DNA from 4 places in the Rahnella sp. ChDrAdgB13 genome. Region 3 is predicted to be linked to each of the others. Evidence: predicted binding sites of a transcription regulator. Region 3 holds the regulator's gene; each other region holds the start of a gene.

Region 1 (4,948 bases), on a different contig from region 3:
GGGTTTTATCATCAAGGGAGCAGACGCGGGAATGGCACGCCAGCGCCAGTTCGAGTCCGCCACCCAGGCAGGCACCGTGAATAGCCGCCACAACCGGCACGGAAAACGAGGCTATCTGCGACATCACCGTCTGGCCTTTTTGCGCCAGTTCGCTGGCTTCAGCCGCCGTTTTGCAGCCGGAAATCATCGTGATGTCGGCACCGGCAATAAATGAATCGCTTTTACCGGAAACCAGCACCAGACCTTTCAGATTCGGATATTGCTGCGCTTTTTGCAAAATAGCGCAGATTTGCTGAGCAAATTCAGCCTTCAGGGTATTCACTTTTTCACCGGGAACATCAATGGTGATAATGCCCACATGTTCTGCCGTAAACATCAGCGAGAATGCAGAAACCGGCTCTGCGGATGACTGTTCTGCCAGCACGGAATTGTCCATATTGTCCCTCATTGCGCTGCCTCCAGAATCATTGCGGCACCCAGGCCCCCGGCGGCGCAGGCGGTGGTCAGCCCGTATTTTCCGCCGCGACGGCGTAATTCATGCAGCGTTTGCGTGATCATCCGTGCGCCGGTTGCGGCAAACGGATGGCCGTAGGCCAGCGAACCGCCTAAAACGTTGAATTTATCCCAGTCGATTTCGCCAACTGCCTGACTGCGACCGAGTTTCTCGCGTGCAAATTCATCACTGGCCAGCATTTTGATATTTGCCAGCGTCTGCGCGGCAAAGGCTTCATGCATATCAATCAGATCCAGATCCGCCAGCGTCAGCCCGGCGCGATCTAACGCCAGCGGCGTGGCGTATGCCGGGCCGAGAAGCATGTCTTCCCAGACGTCAATAGCGGAAAACGCAAAGCTCTTCAGATAGCCCAGCGGCTCAAGCCCTAATTCACGGGCGCGGGATTCGCTCATCATCAGAACGGCGGCGGCACCGTCGGTGAGCGGCGTACTGGTTGCCGCCGTCACGGTTCCGTGTTTACGGTCAAATGCCGGACGCAGTTTCGCGTACTGCCCGATTTCTGAATTCAGGCGGATGTTGTTGTCTTTTTGCAGCACTTCACGATAAGGCGGAACCTGCGCCGCCATTACCTGTGAGCTCAGATAACCCTGTTCCCAGGCCAGCGCGGCCAGCGTGTGCGAACGGTGCGCCAGCTCATCCTGCTGTTCGCGGGAAATACCGTGGCTTTTTGCCATTTGTTCAGCGGTATCACCCATGCGCAGGCCAGTGGAATATTCCGCCACCGCCGGAGGAACCGGCAGCAGATCGCGTAATTTCAGTTTGCTGAAAATCGCAAGACGCTGCGACAGCGTACGCGCTTTATTGACATCAACCAGTGCTCTGGCGAGGCGTTTACTGACACCAATCGGCAGCACCGATGAGGAATCAGCCCCGCCCGCAATCCCGACGCGCACTGTGCCGCTGAGAATACTTTCGGCAACGTTCGCCACCGCCTGAAAACTGGTCGCGCAGGCGCGGGAAACGCTGTAGGCGTCGGTCGAAACATTCATTCCGGTGCCGAGCACAATTTCGCGCGCAATATTCGGCGCTTCGGGCATCTGGACAACCTGTCCGAACACCAGCTGATCAATGTCTTTCGGATCGATTCCACTTTTCGCCAGCAGCTCGCTGACCACGGTTTTACCTAAATCCACAGCGGGGATCCCGTGATAGGCGGTGGCCTGCTTGGCAAACGGCGTGCGCAAACCATCAACAATCGCAATGCGATCTCCTTCACGCGTAACCAGTGGAATGACTTTGTTCATACAAGCTCCTGAGTAAATAGGGTCTTAAGAGGTCAGACCTGATAACTCAGTGTTAACTATGTATTTACATTTGGCAAAGTGAATGGGTTTGAAGTGCGAGCAACAGCAAATTTTTCTGAAATGAGAGTGAGAAGAAAGAGGCTGTAAAAAAATAGCAGACAAAAAATACCGCTGTCTGGCAGCGGCATTTTAAAAGCAGAATTAATTAACGTAATCCGAGCTGGAAGATCATGGTCTCTGCCTGGCAGGAGAAAGTGAAATCCACTTTCAGCTCAACGCCACCGTCAACTTTTTCAATCTTACTGTTAATTTCGCACGGCTCCGATTCAACGCCGCGTGCGCGTTCGGTCAGAGTTTGCAGCATTTCTTTGGCCTGCGCTTCGGTTTCGAAAACGTGCAGGTAAGAAGCGGTGCAATCGGTGTTGTCCATGATGGTACCCACATCAACACAGCAGCAGGCCGCAGTTTCTTCTGCGCCGCATTTGTTAATGGAGTGCAGAGGTTGAGTGGATTTAGAGGACATGGTTACGTCAGACATAATTTTCTCCCCGGCATCAACGGCAACGTCCACCGTCTGGCCTGTTTGCGAATAAAGTTTTATTTCCAGCCTGTATTTTACGCCGCCGTTCTGACAACACACTAGCACTTACTTATTATGTGCCTTTGAAGTGATCCAGATCACGTATATGTAAGTAATCGATTAAAACTACGTCATCGTTATCACTTTAACGTTTCTTAATTGAACTTTTATTGTTGGTTTTTTGTTAAGTGGATCCAATTTCTTGCATCATTTTATAAATATCAATGAAACATTATTGCAACTACACCACAGGTCAGACCTATACTTCGCTCACTGGTCTGATTTGTCAGACTGATAACGAACCCTACAATCCCGCGCTCATTGTTACTTCATGTAACATTGTTTGATAAAAAACATAAAATTGAGGTTTTGGTCATGAACCAGAAAAACCTGTTTAAAAGATCAGCTCTGGCAGCTGCAGTGGCAATTGTTTCCTCCAACGTATACGCAGCAGGTTTTCAGTTAAATGAATATACTGCTGCGGGTTTAGGTCGTTCTTTCTCAGGCGAAGGTGCTATCGCTGACACCGCCGCATCCGGCAGCCGTAACCCGGCAACCATGACCATGTTTAACCGCCCGGCGTTTTCTATGGGCGCGGTTTACGTCGATCCGGACGTCAGTGTGACGGGCAAATCCCCGGTCACCGGTGCCAGTACTGATGCAGGTAACATTGCGCCTAATCAGTGGGTGCCAAATATCCACTTTATTATGCCGCTGGATGACCAGTGGGCGGTCGGCGCATCTGCGACGTCTAACTACGGTCTGGCGACAGAATTTAACGATAGTTATCCGGCAGGCCCGATCGGTGGTGAAACAGACCTCACCACCGTTAACACTAACTTAAGTGTTGCTTACCGTTTGAACCAGAATTTCAGCTTCGGTGTGGGCTTTGATGCCGTCTACGCGAAAGCGAAAATCCGCCGTACTGCGGGCGAACTGGTACCGCTTAAAACCGGCGGTTTGCTGCCGGCAGATACCGAAGCCGCTAAGCTGAAAGGCAACGAATGGGGCTATGGCTGGAACGCCGGTATCTTGTATGAAGTGGATGATAATAACCGCTACGGTTTCACCTACCGCTCTGAAGTCAAAATCGATTTCGACGGCGAATACCGCAACGGCATTCCGCAAGCGTTAGGCGGCACGGGCGGCCATACCGTTCCGGGTTCCCTGACCCTGAACCTGCCAGAAATGTGGGAACTGTCCGGTTATAACAAAGTGGCACCGAAATGGGCAATTCACTACAGCCTGGCTTACACCAGCTGGAGCCAGTTCCAGGAGCTGAAAGCCACCGGTTCTAACGGCCAGACCCTGTTCCAGAAAGACGAAGGTTACCATGATGCTTACCGCATCGCGCTGGGTACCACCTATTACTACGATGATAACTGGACATTCCGCACCGGTATCGCCTTCGATGACAGCCCGGTTCCGGCAGATAACCGCACCATTTCTATCCCGGATCAGGACCGCTTCTGGATTTCAGCCGGTACCACTTATGCCTTCAATAAAGATGCTTCCGTCGATGTCGGTGTGTCTTACATGCATGGCCAGACTGTGAATATCAGCGAGAAAGTGGCTGACGGCGTACCTAACTATGAGTTCCAGGCTAAAGGTACCGCGATGTTGTACGGTGCGAACTTTAACTACAGCTTCTAACCGGTTTTCACGACAGAGCACATAAATGAAAAAAGCGCCGAAAGGCGCTTTTTTTGGCACTGAATCTGAAACGGATAAACTTGATCAGAAGATTACTCTGAATCTATATCCTTCAGATCACCCTGAATCAGTGCAGCATTCGGGTTCACCTGCGGCGTCAGCTGACCGCCTCTCGCCAGGAAGTCATGGCGCTGGAAGTACGCTTCGCGGATCATCAGGTAAGGGTCGGAAGAGTTTCGGATCAGGCCGTCAGAATCGAGCAATTCAGCACGGGTTTCTACGCCCTGCAATACCCACTTACCGGCTGACATCCAGAAGGTCAGATAGCTGAGCATCGGATACAGGTCATCGACCAGATCGCCACCTTCATCACGAATTGTCGCACTGCCGTAAGCTGGCAACATCACGTACGGGCCGTAACCCACCCCGTAATGTCCCAGCGTACTGCCGAATCCTTGCGCTTCTTCGCGTGCCAGTTTCGGGTTCGCCATCGACGCCACATCAATCAGACCGCCCATCCCCAGAAGGGTATTAAGGAAGAAACGGTTGAAGTGGATCGCCGCACGGTACGGATCGCCTTTCAGCAAGGAGTTCACCATGCTGGCCGGTTCATCAAGGTTACTCAGGAAATTACTGGTGCCGTTACGCGCCGGTTGGGGCACGTAATCACGCCAGGCAACAGCCACAGGACGCAGTACATACGGGTCCATGTAGTTAAAGTTGAAGTTAAACATCGCGCGGTTGAAACCTTCCAGCGGATCAGATCGTCCCTGCTGTTCGCTGTCCGATGATCCGGACGTGCCGGCACAACCGACCAGCAAAACTGTCGCAAACGCCAGCCCAGTCAGGCGTAAGTTCATGGATATCTCCCTGTTTTTGATCGTCGGTTCCTGATTAAGGAACCTGCTGATTAATTTCAATGCTGACCTGGCCGTTACCGGCAAAATGGGTCAGCGG
Region 2 (4,948 bases), on a different contig from region 3:
GTCCCAGCGCACCGGACGGCTGACGTGCAGCAGCAGGCGCGGCACATACAACATGGCGGCCGAGATTTTGTCGGAGATCACTTCGGTCGGATGGAAATGCCCGGCATCGAGGCACAGCGCGGTGCCGCGGCTGGCGGCGTAGCCCAGATAGAATTCGTTGGAGCCGACGGTGTAGCTTTCAGAGCCGATGCCGAAAAGTTTGCTTTCGACGGCGTCGATGTGTTCGGTGATATCAAACTTCTCGGCAATTACTTCGTCGAGCGCACTCATCAGGCGCTGGCGCGGTGCCAGACGATCCACGGTGACATCTTTCATGCCGTCCGGAACCCAGATATTCATGACGGAAGGCGTGCCCAGCGCGCGACCAAAGGAGGCGGAAACGCGACGGCTGGCCTGACAATGTTCAATCCAAAACTGGCGGATTTCCGGATTAGCGCTGGAGAGCGTGAAGCCGTCCGCGCTCATCGGATGCGAGAAACAGGACGGGTTAAAGTCCAGACCCAGTTTGTTTTTCTTCGCCCAGTCGACCCAGCCGGTGAAATGCTTCGGTTCGATTTCATTGCGCGGAACCGGATTATCGGATTCCAGATAAATAGCATGCAGATTCAGGCGATTAGGGCCGGGGATCATTGAGATCGCCAGTTCTAAATCCGCCCGCAGCTGTTGTGCATTCCGCGCTTTGCCGGGGTAATTGCCGGTCGCCTGAATACCGCCGGTCAGCCCGCCTTCCGGATTTTCAAAACCCGCGACGTCATCCCCCTGCCAGCAATGAATGGAAACCGGCAGGGAATCGAGTTGTTTGATTGCGGCTTCGGCATCAATGCCCAGCTGGGCAAAACGTTCTTTGGCTAGCGTCCATGCGTGATCGATAGATGAAGTCATACTGCGAGCTCCTCATTGGCGTGACAGAGCGCCTGAAAACGGCGCCAGTGAATTGGGAAATCCTCGTGAATACGGGGGAGGTAATGGCGTTGTTCGAAATTCGTGGCGACTATGCGACGAAATTCAGCGGCATCTTTTACGGCATCAAGGGCCATCAGCTGGCAGCCGATATTGCCAAGCGTGGAGGCTTCAACCGGCCCGGCGCTGACGTTTACCTGACAGGTGTCTGCGCAAAGCTGGTTCAGGAACTGGTTCTGGCTGCCACCACCGACAATGTGAATGTCGCGAAGCGGCTCGCCTTGCAGCTTCGCCAGCTGAACGGCCACCTGCCGGTACAACATGGCAAGACTGTCGAAAATACAGCGCGCCAGTTCAGCCGGTGAGATCGGAACCGGTTCTCCCGCCTGCCCGCAGGCTTCGCGGATGGCATCGACCATTGACGGCGGATTGATAAAGCGGTCTTCATTCGGGTTAATCAGATAGGTGAACGGCGGGACGTTTTTGGCCAGCGTAATTAATGAAGGCAGATCCTGAATATTCAGTTCGCGGCAGACGCGCTGGAACAGCCATAACCCCATAATATTGCTCAGTACGCGGTAGCTGCCGTTGATGCCGCCTTCATTAGTGACATTGTCGTGCATCGCGCCGGCGTGATTGAACGCTTTCGGGCTTTCGATGCCCATCAGCGACCAGGTGCCGGAACTGATATAGGCGCTGTGCGTGCCGGTGAGCGGCGCGGCCACGACTGCGCTGGCGGTGTCATGCGTGGCGACACTGAAAACGGGTACGCTGCGGCCGCGCGGGCTGTGCCACAGGCCGGGAGAATGGCCGGGCTGGCTCGGTTTTGTCAGCCATTGACGCGGTACGCCTGCCAGTTTCAGCAGATCTTCATCCCAGTCGCCGGTGGAAATATTCAGCATCTGCGTGGTGCTGGCGTTGGTGTATTCCTGATTCAGCTTGCCGGTAAGACGGTAAAGGAAATAATCCGGGATCATCAGCAGATGCGCGGCTTTTTCTACGACCTCAGGATGCTGTTCGCTCAGTGCACGCAACTGATAGAGCGTATTAAACGGCATAAACTGGATGCCAGTTTTCTGGTAAATCGCTTCGCGGCTCAGCTGTTGCTCCATCCGCGCCATGACGCCTTCGGTGCGGTTGTCGCGGTAGGAAACGGGCAACCCTACACGCTGGCCGTATTCGTCGATCAGGACATAATCCACGCCCCAGGTATCAATGCCGATACCGTCGAGCTGAATGCCCGACGCATCCAGGCGGTTCAGCCCCTCGAGAATGTGCTTTTCAAGCGCATCAAGATCCCAGGTTTCGTGACCGTCTACGTGCATCAGGTTATTGGGAAAACGGTGAATTTCTTTCAGCGTCAGCGTTGCTGCCGGGTCTGCATCGTGGCGGGTAAACGTCGCCAGCATTACCCGGCCGCTGGAAGCGCCGAGGTCAATAGCGGCAAGATGGTGAGTTCTCATAGCGGCCATTCCTTATTGAATATGCGGCCAGTGTAAGGGAGGCGTTGCGGGGTCACCTTCCGGTGATTGCCATCGGTTTTGACGGGATGGCAGCATTAAAAAGGTAGATGCGAGGCAGATCACAGATCAGCCGAAAGCTGGCGCTGGCGAGGTTTTGCAAACGGGGATGCGGGCGGGGCGGGCGACTGTGATCTTCGCCGCAGATCTGTTGCGTGGTGGGGTGAATCTTAAAAATCTGACCGTTTATGACGTTTTTCACGCCGCCGTTTGAAGGCAAGAACGGCACGCGCAGGGTAGGGTTGTTTTCCGAAGCATCATGATTTCCTGAACCGGAGGCGATAAATGACGTTACTGAAGGGTGATGATTATTTTGCGGCACCTGAGCTGACTGTGACGGTTGAGCGGCGTCTGCCGCAAGACGTTTTCCCGGAGCATTACCACGATTTCCACGAGATTATGCTGGTGGAAAGCGGATCGGGCGTGCACATCTTTAATGACAATCCGTATACCCTGACCGCCGGAACGGTGTGTTTTGTCCGCGCCAGCGATCATCATTTGTTTGAAAACGTGGATAACCTGCGGCTGACCAATGTGCTTTTCCGTTCGCCAAAAGCGTTTCGCTTTATTCAGGATGTCGGCCATTTTCTGCCACAGGAGCATCACTATCAGTCGCAGATCCACTGGCAGCTCAGCCCGTGCGTGTTGCATCAGGTTCTGAACTGTATCGCGCAGCTGGAAGCGCTGCCCGCCAGTGTGGAAATGGAACACATCGCCACGCGCGAAAGCCTGTTTTTACAGTTGCTGATCCTGCTTTATCAGGACTGTTTTCAGCCACAATTGCGAGATACCTCGGAAAACAAGGTTAACCAACTTTTGCAATGGCTCCAGTCACATTACAGTGAGGACGTTAACTGGACCGAGGCCGCAGAACGTTTTTCGCTGGCGCTGCGCACGCTGCACCGGCAGATGAAGCATTACACCGGCATGACGCCGCAGCGGTATCTCAACCGCCTGCGCCTGCTGGAAGCCCGCCGTCGTTTACATCACAGCGATCAGAGCATTACGGATATCGCTTATGCCTGCGGGTTCAGTGACAGTAACCATTTCTCGACGCAGTTCCGTCGGGAATTTTCGGTGTCGCCAAAACTCATGCGTGATCAGCTACGTTAAGCGGTGCCTCTCGTGCGCTCAGGTTTTTGCCTGAGCCGCCTCGTTTATCTTGCCGTCAAACGGGTATGGGATTGCTGCTATGTCTTTAAGACTCAATAAAAATGACCTCTTTCTGACCGGGATGAACTCGGTGGTGGTAGAAGAGCGCCATCCGCAGGCGGATTTCCCCACCCATGACCACGATTTCGATGAACTGGTGATCGTCTGGCGTGGCAACGGTATGCATATCTGGAACGATATTCCCTATCCCATTACCTGCGGCGACCTGTTTTACATCAACGCCAGAGACCGGCACAGCTATGAATCGGCCAATGAACTGGCGCTCGATAATGTGCTGTTTTGCCGCGAACGTTTCCGGCTGGAAGCCGACTGGGCGCAATTATTGCCGGGAGAAAATGCCAGCCAGGAACAGCGTTACTGGCGGCTGAGCACGCTCGGGATGTCCGTTTTGCGCGATAAAGTGGATGAGCTGGCGAAGGAGTGTATGAAATCCGAGCCGCTGTCTGTTCAGCTGAGCGAAGCGTTGCTGATGCAGCTGGCGCTGCTCTTGCTGCGCTTCCGGCACCGGCCAGACAGCGGTGTGTTGCCCGACGCACATCAGCTGGATTTATTGCTTATGGCGCTGCGGGCAGGCATTGCCGAACCGTTCCATCTGGAGACGTTTTGTCAGCAACATCAGTTGAATCCCCGCAGCCTGCGCGCGTTATTCAAGCAACACACCGGGCTAAGCGTGATGAACTATTTACGCCAGCTCAGGTTGTGCCGGGCAATGAGTTTGCTGCGTTATGGCAACAAGGCGATTGGTGACGTGGCCGCCGAATGCGGCTTTGACGACAGTAATTATTTTTCCGTGGTGTTCAACCGTGCGTACGGTGTTTCCCCGAGGGATTACCGGCAGCGGTTTATTGCTCAGGCCAAAAAGACGCCGCCGCAGCCTTTTTCGCTGATTGCGGCGGATTGATAACGGCAAAGCACGCTCTGCCGCCAGGGTTTACGGTGGAAAAATCAGAGTGCCATTCCCAGCCCGACGATATTGGCAGCCAGAATAATCACCAGCGCACCTAGGCAGAGAATGCGAACCGGTTTTCTGCCGACGCCCGCCCATTCTTTCAGAACAAGACCGATGATCCCGCCACACAGCACGTAGAAACTCATGTGCAACATCCAGCTCATGTAGTCGTATTCGATGGGAATGCTCGCGTGTCCCCAGGCGTAAAAGAAGAATTGCAGATACCACATGGTGCCGCCCAGGATGGAGAACAGGATATTGGCCACCAGCAGAGATTTCGCCACGGACATGTCTGCCCTGAATGAAAGGTTTTTTCGTGTCGCAAGACGGATGATGCAAAAACCGAGGTTGACGAGAGCGCCGCCGCCCATGATCACTACATAACTTGGGAGGGCAACGTAGAGCG
Region 3 (4,948 bases):
TGATTGGCGCCGAGCTGTCGGATGCCTTCAAAAACCGCGCCGGAGAGTTTCATGCCGCCGCCGCTGAGTTCGGGTTGATGATGCTGGTGGCGGGCCCGAATGTGATCCGGTTTGCACCATCACTGGTTATCGACTTCGCGGATATTGAAGAAGGGATGGGGCGCTTTGAGAAAGCTGTGGCAAAAGTTACAGGCTGACTGCTCCCCCCTTGCGAAGGGGAGATCGACGTTTTACTTCTATCCTGCAATAGCTGAACGGTTTTACTTTTGCTCCTTCCCCTTTCACGAGGGGAAGGCTGGGATGGGGTGTGGTTTGAGGGCAACTCAGACAATTAAGCCGACCTTAATACCCCACCCCTCCCTTTCGCAGGGGAGGGAGTTATAAATTACGCCCGCCGCGTTAACCAGATCCCATGATGTGGTCTCTGCTTCCACGCCAGTGACGAAATAGTATGCATCACACTCAGATGCGATATCACCCTCCGCAGGTGGCGTTCCATTTCGGTCAGCGGCATATCCGGATGCAGCTCCGGCGCATTAAACAAGGTGTTCTCACCACCGGGCCCGTCGTAAAGCAACCGTTGCTGACAGCTTTGCAGCGCGATTTCGCAGGTCTGCAAATACTCCGTCGCCAGTTTCTCCGGCAGCATGTAGTGCTCGCGGGCGAGAATAGTCATCGCATTGATGTGCTCGACAATAAACTGACTGTGCGTCACCCACAGACGCATATCCGCCAGATAATGCGAGTTAAAGCCCGGTTCCTGCATTGCCTGATTCAGTGAGGTGAACAGTTTATTATGCGCCTGATTGACCTGCATTCGGGTGTAAGCGAGTTTCGCGGCATCCGGATTTTCCTCAAGCAGTAACCGGATTGCGTTCTGATAGGTTTCCAGCGCCTGATGCGCATTCTGGCGCAGCAAACCGCTTTGCCATTGCGGCCACAACCAGATGGTGCCGCCGAAAGCCAGCGCACAGCCGATCAGCGTATCTATCAGCCGTGGTACGAGAAAGTGTACGCCATTCATCGCCAGCAGTTGCAGGGTATACACGGCTGTCACTGTCATACCTACCATTGCCAGCCCGTAGTTTTTGCGTAAAACCGTGTAGGACAACAAAGTAATCAGCAGCATGCAGAGCAACGTGGTGCTTTCGGGTAATTCCAGCTTCAGCAATCCGGATGCAATCAGTAATCCGGCCAGCGTCCCCAGCGCACGGTGCTGGATACGTACGCGCGTGGCGTTATAGCCGTTCTGGCTGACCAGCATGATGGTCAGCAAAATCCAGTAGGGCTTGGGCAGATTGAAAAACAGACCAAGGCTGCTGCCAATCGCCAGGATGATGCCAAGCCGGGCAGCATTGCGCAGCGCGACCGATTTAAAGGAAAGATAACTTTTCAACGCCGGCCAGAAAGGTAAGCGGGGCTGAGTGTTCATCAGATCGCGTCGGTACAGCGGACGTTGTGTCCGCAATAAACGCGCAATGCGGCTGAAATGGTAATAGCAAAATTGACCGACCGGATTCTCCGGATTGCGCGCGGCTATTTTCTCCAGCGCGGCCAGTTCGTTGGCCATCGTAAATCGCCCGGATAAACGGTGATAAAGAATGTCATCAGCGATGACCCGCAGACGGGCGGAGATCACCTGCGCATTACGTCGTATAACCGCTTCGGCGTGGCTTTCTTCCACCAGCTTTTGCACTTCTTCCGGCTGATGCAGGCTCACCGTGATGTGTTCCTGCAAATCGAGTGCGACCTGAAAACGCTGGAACAGTCGCTTATGGTGATGATGATGTCCGTGTTGCGGCAGCATGTGCAGTTGCTGATAAAGCAGGGCAATCAGATCGATAACCTGTTGCTGACGCGCCAGCAGTGGCGGTAGCGCGGTTTCAGGATCGGTGTGTTGCGTCAGCAGGCTGTATTTCGCCTCGAAGTAATCTGCCAGTTGCAGATAGAGCTGGCTGAGGGTTTCGCGCATCGGTTGTTCTTTTGAAATACGAAACCACGCCCAGTTAAAGATACCGTACCAGGCGGTGCCTGCGGCGAACAGCGCCGGAGCTTGCCACATCGGGCGCAGACCCACCATGCTCAGCGTGAAGATGGTCGCCACCAGCGCACCGGGCAACAGACGCGCATGCAGCGGGCTGATTTCACCGGTCACGCCCAGCAGTAACGCCAGCGACAGCATGATGAGCGGCAGGGGAATGTGCCAGCTTTCCAGCATCACTTGCAGCAGAATGCTGCTCAGGGCAAAAAGCGTGCCGCCGACCATCAGACGTTTGAAAAAGCGTTTGTGTGGCGTATCCAGACCCGCGACATTGCAGCAGGCCGGGCACAGGGAAAACAGCAGACCCATTTGCAGATTGCCAAAAAGCCAGCAAATGCCAACAGGCAGGCACAACACCAGCGTCTGGCGCAGCGCGTAGTTAACTTCGGGATGATAGAACAGTCTTCGCCATAGCGTCATGGATAAAGCTTAGCCCATAAAAAAGGCGCGACAGTTAGCTGTCGCGCCAATTTCTGAGGGATTAACGTGTGCCGTAAACGACAATCGTTTTACCGTGTGCGGAGATCAGGCTTTGATCTTCCAACATTTTGAGAATACGTCCGACTGTTTCACGTGAACAACCGACGATTTGGCCGATTTCCTGACGGGTGATCTTGATTTGCATCCCGTCCGGATGGGTCATTGCATCAGGCTGTTTAGCCAGATTAAGCAAAGTTTGCGCGATACGGCCTGTTACGTCGAGGAAGGCAAGATTGCCGACTTTCTCTGACGTCACTTGCAGACGGTTTGCCATCTGCGCGGAAAGACGCATCAGAATATCCGGGTTTACCTGAATCAGCTGGCGGAATTTTTTATAAGAAATTTCAGCCACTTCGCAGGCAGTTTTAGCACGCACCCAGGCACTGCGTTCCTGCCCTTCTTCGAAGAGTCCCAGCTCGCCGATGAAGTCACCTTGGTTAAGGTATGACAGTATCATTTCTTTGCCTTCTTCATCTTTAATCAGGACGGCAACCGACCCTTTCACGATGTAGTACAGCGTTTCGGCTTTTTCACCTTGGTGAATCAGCGTACTTTTAGAAGGATACTTATGTATATGACAGTGAGACAGGAACCATTCGAGAGTCGGGTCTGTTTGTGGCTTGCCGAGAACCATTTGCTATTATCCTCTGTTGTTATCGCTGCCCAAAATCACAGGGCTCAGAGTTCCCTGTACGGCACTTACTTTAAAAAGCGCCCTTTCAGCATATAACTCCCCAGAAATGCTGCAAGCGGATGTCGGAGTGAAACAGCCTGATTATTGCTGTTAACACCGTGGGTTCTGTTCTTAAACCGCAAAAACCGTCACCGCAATTTACTGGAAAGTATGTTTCGGCTTTGTTTGTAACACAGGTTTGCAATGCTGTCTTCTGTTGTCTCGCTTCAGCATGATGGCGATCGGGTTACGTTGCCAGTTTTTGGGTGAAAGGGTAGTCTGAGGGGAAAATTTGACGAATTTATCCACCGGGAGAAGAGCACATGCACGCACGCGTAAAATGGGTAGAAGGGCTGACGTTTTTAGGTGAGTCAGCGTCGGGCCATCAGATCACAATGGATGGTAATGCGGGCGACAAAGCCCCGAGCCCGATGGAAATGTTGCTGATGTCGGCGGGCGGTTGCAGCGCGATTGATGTAGTGTCTATTTTGCAAAAAGGCCGCAACGACGTGCGTGACTGCGAAGTGAAACTGACGTCTCAGCGCCGCGAAGAAGCACCGCGTCTGTTCACGCACATCAACCTGCATTTCATCGTCACCGGCAAAGACCTGACGGATAAAATTGTGGAACGCGCAGTCAGCCTGTCTGCGGAAAAATATTGCTCCGTTTCCCTGATGCTGGGCAAAGCCGCGACAATCACCCACAGTTTTGAAGTAGTGAACGCCGAATAAGTCACGACCAGTGATACGACTGGCACTGACTTCGCAGTAAATCCAGAAATCGCCGCGCGGCAAACGTCAGCGGCGATTTCTGCGAATAGAGCACGCAATATTCCGCTTCCGGCAGCGTATCGATATTGAGCAGGCAAAGCCTGTCCTGTAAGCCGAACGGCGCGCGCATGGCCTTCGCCACAATCGTCAGATAATCCGACTGCAACACCATATTCAGCCCGCACACTACCGAATCCGTTCTTACCGGCGTTTCCCCGGCTGGTGCGTTAAAGCCGTTCATCGAAAGCTGAATCTGCTGGTAGTAACCCATATCCGTTTCCGGCAACACCCAGCGCGCGCACTGCAATTCGTCGAGCGTGGTGGCATCTGCCAGCGGATGGCCTTGCCGCGCAATCACACCAAAAGGGGCGCTAAACAGCGGCTCACGCACCAAATCTTCCAGCGGAAAACCCGGCCCGGCGGTCCCGACGGCAAAATCGAGTTTCCCTTCACGCAGCGCCGGTAACAGCGTCGAAAGCTGGCCTTCTTTAATCAGCAGTTTGGACTGGGGAAATTGCGTTTTGAACGCTTCACTAAGGGCCGGAAATACCGTCAGCGCCAGCAGTGATGAAAACCCGATAGCCACCGAACCCTGCGAATACTGATTAATCTGCCGGATCTCATCCGCCGCGCGTTCAAGTTCTTCGAGAATAAACTGCATGCGCTGCGCAAAGGCACGGCCGGTTTCCGTCAGCGCCATGCCCTGATTGCCGCGCACGATAAGCTGAGTTTCAAGCGTTTGTTCCAGTTCCCGCAAGGTTCTACTGACCGCGGGCTGCGACTGATTCATCGCCCGCGCCGCGCCGCGAATACTGCCGCTGCGGATAACCTGCTGGAAAACCTTGAGTTGCTGCAATTTCGGTAAATAACGCATGTCGCCTCGCTTGAAAGCCCTATCAGTAAAAAGCATCACCCGCCCAAAAATTGCATCTTATGGCAAACCTGTAAAGCTGATAGCTTCAGATTTGGAATAAATAATACGTT
Region 4 (4,948 bases), on a different contig from region 3:
TTTAAAAATGAAATGGTTAACAAAAAATGCGCTCTTGTTCTCCGTCAAAACCTGTATAGCGGCATTTTTAGCCTTATATATCGCGCTTGAACTCAATCTCGATAAACCTGCCTGGTCAATGGTTTCGGTTTACGTCATTTCCCAGCTCTATTCTGCCTCGACACTTTCTAAAGCCACGTACCGTTTTCTGGGCACGGTGCTCGGCGGGATTTTCATCTTTCTGGTCTATCCGTTTACGGTCACCGATCCGATGCTATTCAGCCTGAGCGTGTCGCTGTGGGTGGCTTTCTGCCTGTATCTTTCGCTGCACGACCGCACGCCGAAGGGGTACATTTTTATGCTGGCCGGATACAGCGCGGCGATCATGGGATTTGCCGACGTCGATACGCCGCTTTCCATCACTTACACGGTAATTTCGCGCGTCGAAGAGATCACCGTGGCGATTGTCTGTAGTTCGCTGATCCACATGCTGGTGTTCCCGGTGCGTATGCGCAATCTTCTGGAGAGCAGCGTCAGTAACTGGTACGACAGTGCTAAAAAACTCTGTTCTGAGTTGCTGACCGTTACGCCCAAAGAGACGTCGCCTGAGCGCGAACACATTCTGGTGCAGATGGCGAACTACCCCATCAGCGTGGAAACGCTGATTACTCATTGCGTGTTTGAGGGCGATTCCGCGCGCCGGTTAATCCGCCTGGTGACCGCGCAGTATCAGCATTTGTCGTATCTGATCCCGACCCTGACGGCGATTGAAAAACGTCTGAGCCTGCTGGGCGAGCAGGGCATTGCGTTCCCGGATTTTGTCTCCGCGACCTTCAGCCAGTTTTTGCTGTGGCTGAACAGCCCGGAGCAAAGCGGCAATGCGAAGGCGATTCAGGACGATATCCGCGCGTCGCAGGAAAGAATTAAAACGTGCTACGAGCGGGGCGAAATGACGCCGGAAGAAGGGCTGTTGTTTATCGGTTTGCTGGAGCGTTTGCAGAATTTCATTCACATTGCGGAATCATACTTTGGCGTGACCGAACGCGTCAGCCAGTTCAGCAAAGAGAAAAAACGCAGCAAACTCAGGCTCATCAGAAAGCATAAAGATGAAGGGATGATCCTGTTATCGGCCTTCAGCGCCTTTGCCGCCACCATGGTCGGTTGTCTGTTCTGGATCGGCACCGGCTGGCGTGACGGGGCTTCCGCGCCGATGATGGCGGCGGTTATCTGTTCGTTCTTCGCCTCGCTCGACAGCCCGATTGCCTCGATCCACGTCTTTCTCAAAGGCGTGCTGATTGCGATTCTGATCAGCATTGTTTATGCCGCCGTGTTTATTCCGCTGACAGTGACGTTTGAATCACTGATTATCTGCCTCGCGCCGGGTCTGCTGGCGCTCGGGCTGGTGATTGCCAATCCTTCCACCAACTTTATCGGCCTGATTATTGCCACGCAGATCCCCGGTTTTATCGGCATGAGCCATGATTTCAAACCTGACCTGCTGGTGATCGTTAACGCAGCGATTTCCACGCTGGTGGGGATTGTGATTGCATTGCTGACCACGGCACTTATCCGCAATAAACGGCCTTCATGGACGGCAAAACGCGCGTTGCGCAAAGGCATTAAAGAATTATTGCAGTTTACCAATGCGATCAAAATTAACGCGTCGTCACTGCGTGGGCGTCAGCAGTACGTCGCGAGTATGCTCGATAAAGTGAATATTATTTTGCCGCGTAATAAAGTTGATCCGGTGCCGAATGTCGCGCTGGGCGGAAATTTGATTACGGAAATCTGGCTGGGCGTGAATTGCTATGATTTTTATGCCCGCCATCAGGCTATTTTAAAAAGTCATACGCTGGAAACGGACGCGCTGATGTTTGAAATTAATCAGTACATCAAAATGCGGCTGAAAAATATTTATATCGCGCCGCCGCAATCCCTGCTTGAGGAATTAAACCGCGTTTTGTTAAACCTCGAAGCGCTGTGCCGTTCGGACATGACGCTATTTAAACCGCTGTTCCATCTGTTCAATATCCGTTTGGCGCTGTACCCGACGGAACGCTGGCCGGAAGGGCTTGCTGCCTGAAATTTCTCTTCATTTCTGTATAAAAAAACCACGCCTTGACGTGGTTTTTTCACGATCATATTACTTATTTTTTCTTATACACGTCAGCAGTGCCGTGGATTTTATTGTTGGTATTGCCGGACGTTAATACAAAGACCTCACCGCCTTTTTTATCGGCTTTTTTAGACAAGTCTTCAATTGCGCCTGACTGCGAAGTTTTATTCGACGTAGTGACCGAACCGACTTTGGTATATTGCGAGGCGACTTTTTCAAAATCTGCTTTCTTCAATAGCTGAGCAGAAAATGCGCTAAAGGAAAGACCACCGGTTAACGCCACAGCCAGCAACGCGTGAGATATTTTCATTTTTGCCTCAGAAGTATGAGTACCGGAAATCCGGCGGAAGAACATCGTGATACGCCTGTTTTTTAATTACCCTGTTAAGTAATAAGCCGCTGCAAAAACAGCGGTTTATTACGTGATTTAAGTAATAGACAAGGAACGTGATTATTACAAGGCGGAATCACTATTCTTTGCTGAACCCGAGACTGTGTTATTCACCTGTTAATAACCCCATCTAAAATGTTTCATCGCTAATAATTAACTTTGAACCTGATCACATTTATGGTTTTCACCCGCCGCCACCGATTGTCAGACGCGAAAATCCCTCTGATAATGTTACCGATAACATGTTACCGGTAACATTTTTATTTAAGATCCCGTGCCAGGAGCTGAACCGTGAGCCAGAACCAGAACAACAATCAGAATAACAATCGTATTTATATTTTCATGGGCGTATCCGGCAGCGGAAAATCCGCCGTCGCCAACGCCGTTTCACACCAGTTATCCGCCGGTTTTCTTGACGGCGATTTTCTGCACCCGCGCAGCAATATTTCCAAAATGGCCGCAGGCGAGGCGTTAAACGATGACGACCGCGCGCCGTGGCTGGCCGCACTCAACGACGCGGCGTTCGCGATGCAGCGGACCAATAACGTATCGATCATCGTCTGTTCCGCGCTTAAGAAACGCTACCGCGACCGCTTGCGGGCAGGCAACGGCAATCTGTCATTTATCTATCTGCAAGGCGATTTTCCGGTGATCGAGGAACGCATGGCAGCGCGAAAAGGCCATTTCTTTAAGTCACAAATGCTGATTTTTCAGTTCGCCGCGCTGGAGCAGCCAGGGGTTGAAGAGAGCGATGTTATCACCATCAATATCAACCAGCCGCTTGACGATGTCATCGCAGAAACCCTGCAACATATTCAAAGTTTCCAGCAACAGGAGCACTGCGCGTGAATACAGTTACTTTAGTCGGGACAGCGGTCGGGTCGGTTTTACTGCTTCTGTTCCTGGTCATGAAAGTCCGCATGCACGCCTTTGTGGCGCTGATGCTGGTCTCAATCGCCGCCGGGATTTTCTCCGGTATGCCCATTGATACTATTGCCGACACCATGCAAAAAGGCATGGGCAGCACGCTCGGTTTTCTGGCGATCGTAGTGGCGCTGGGCGCGATGTTTGGCAAGATCCTGCATGAAGTCGGCGCGCTCGATCAAATTGCGGCCCATTTACTGAATCGTTTCGGCAAAAACAAAGCCAATTACGCCCTCGGGATTGCCGGGCTGGTGTGCGCGTTGCCGCTGTTTTTCGACGTCGCCATTGTTCTGCTGATCGGCATTGTGTTTGCCGTTGCGCGCCGAACTGACGGCAACATTGTCAGGCTGGCGATCCCGTTGTTTGCCGGTGTTGCCGCAGCCGCCTGTTTCCTGCTTCCGGGGCCGGTGCCGATGCTTCTCGCGTCACAACTTAACGCGGATTTTGGCTGGATGATTGCCATCGGTCTGGTCGCCGCCATTGCCGGCATGCTGATCGCCGGGCCGCTGTACGGCAATTTCATCAGCCGCTATGTGAACTGGCCAATGCCGGTGGAAGAAAATGCGCCGACGCTGAACAAAGACAATCTGCCGTCTTTCGGTTTCAGTCTGGCACTCATCTTATGCCCGCTGGTGCTGGTGGGGATGAAAACCATCGGCGCGCGTTTCGTCACTCAGGGTTCTCATTTGCAGCAATGGCTGGAATTTATAGGCCATCCCTTCACCGCCATTCTGATTGCCTGCCTGATTGTGATTTACGGTCTGGCTAAACCGCGCGGCATGACCAACGAACAAACTCTGGCCATCTGTTCTGCTGCCGTACAACCGGCCGGGATCATCCTGCTGATGACCGGTGCGGGCGGCGTGTTCAAACAAATTCTGGTGGATTCCGGCGTCGGGCCGGCCATCGGTGACGCCATGATTGGCACCGGTTTGCCTATCGCCGTGGCTTGTTTTGCGCTGGCCGCCGTGGTGCGCGTGATTCAGGGGTCGGCGACCGTCGCCTGCCTGACCACCGTCGGCCTGGTTCTGCCGGTGACGCATCAGCTCGGGCTGAACGGCGGGCAACTTGCGGCGCTGGCCATCTGTATCACCGGCGGTTCCATCGTGCTGAGCCACGTGAACGACGCTGGTTTCTGGCTTTTCGGTAAATTTACCGGTGCCAGTGAACTGCAAACGCTGAAAACCTGGACCGTGATGGAAACCCTGCTGGGCACCACCGGCGGGATCATCGGCATGATTGCTTTCACGATGCTTTAAGTAAAGGAGAACGAAATGATTAACGAAACAGTCTCGCGCGTCACGCAGCGGATCATTGAACGCTCCGGCCCGACCCGCGAAGCCTATCTGGCGCGTATGGAATCTGCCCGTTCGAAAACGGTTCACCGTGCGCAGCTGGCCTGCGGCAATCTGGCGCACGGTTTTGCGGCCTGCCAGCCGGATGAGAAAAACGCCCTGAAAAATATGGTTCGCAGCGACATCGCGATTATCACCGCTTACAACGATATGCTCTCCGCGCATCAGCCTTACGAGCATTAC

The links. Region 3 encodes CRP, which controls carbon source genes, mostly activating them, when cyclic AMP is high. Its sites were predicted from a motif close to ATGTGANNNNNNTCACAT; they were not measured.
Region 1: a site for CRP is predicted at 2,425-2,442, ahead of J8X26_RS10690 (YfcZ/YiiS family protein). Genes of this name have one in related genera too.
Region 2: a site for CRP is predicted at 2,471-2,488, ahead of rhaB (rhamnulokinase). Genes of this name have one in related genera too.
Region 4: a site for CRP is predicted at 2,644-2,661, ahead of gntK (gluconokinase). Genes of this name have one in related genera too.

What each region holds. Positions count from the first base shown of each region.
Region 1 is NZ_JAEMGT010000031.1:79,490-84,437, reverse strand. Features, by position in the region: gene fadJ (fatty acid oxidation complex subunit alpha FadJ) at 1-448, opposite strand, end outside; gene fadI (acetyl-CoA C-acyltransferase FadI) at 445-1,758, opposite strand; gene J8X26_RS10690 (YfcZ/YiiS family protein) at 1,964-2,296, opposite strand; gene fadL (long-chain fatty acid transporter FadL) at 2,714-3,991, shown strand; gene mlaA (phospholipid-binding lipoprotein MlaA) at 4,084-4,851, opposite strand; gene ccmI (c-type cytochrome biogenesis protein CcmI) at 4,886-4,948, opposite strand, start outside.
Region 2 is NZ_JAEMGT010000100.1:16,995-21,942, forward strand. Features, by position in the region: gene J8X26_RS21700 (L-rhamnose isomerase) at 1-882, opposite strand, end outside; gene rhaB (rhamnulokinase) at 879-2,363, opposite strand; gene rhaS (HTH-type transcriptional activator RhaS) at 2,706-3,533, shown strand; gene rhaR (HTH-type transcriptional activator RhaR) at 3,613-4,494, shown strand; gene rhaT (L-rhamnose/proton symporter RhaT) at 4,539-4,948, opposite strand, start outside.
Region 3 is NZ_JAEMGT010000012.1:109,471-114,418, forward strand. Features, by position in the region: gene J8X26_RS05120 (aspartate aminotransferase family protein) at 1-197, shown strand, start outside; gene J8X26_RS05125 (YccS/YhfK family putative transporter) at 386-2,461, opposite strand; gene crp (cAMP-activated global transcriptional regulator CRP) at 2,523-3,155, opposite strand; gene J8X26_RS05135 (OsmC family protein) at 3,518-3,925, shown strand; gene J8X26_RS05140 (LysR substrate-binding domain-containing protein) at 3,927-4,838, opposite strand.
Region 4 is NZ_JAEMGT010000080.1:4,326-9,273, forward strand. Features, by position in the region: gene J8X26_RS19340 (FUSC family protein) at 8-2,062, shown strand; gene yahO (DUF1471 family periplasmic protein YahO) at 2,127-2,405, opposite strand; gene gntK (gluconokinase) at 2,778-3,335, shown strand; gene gntU (gluconate transporter) at 3,332-4,669, shown strand; gene edd (phosphogluconate dehydratase) at 4,685-4,948, shown strand, end outside.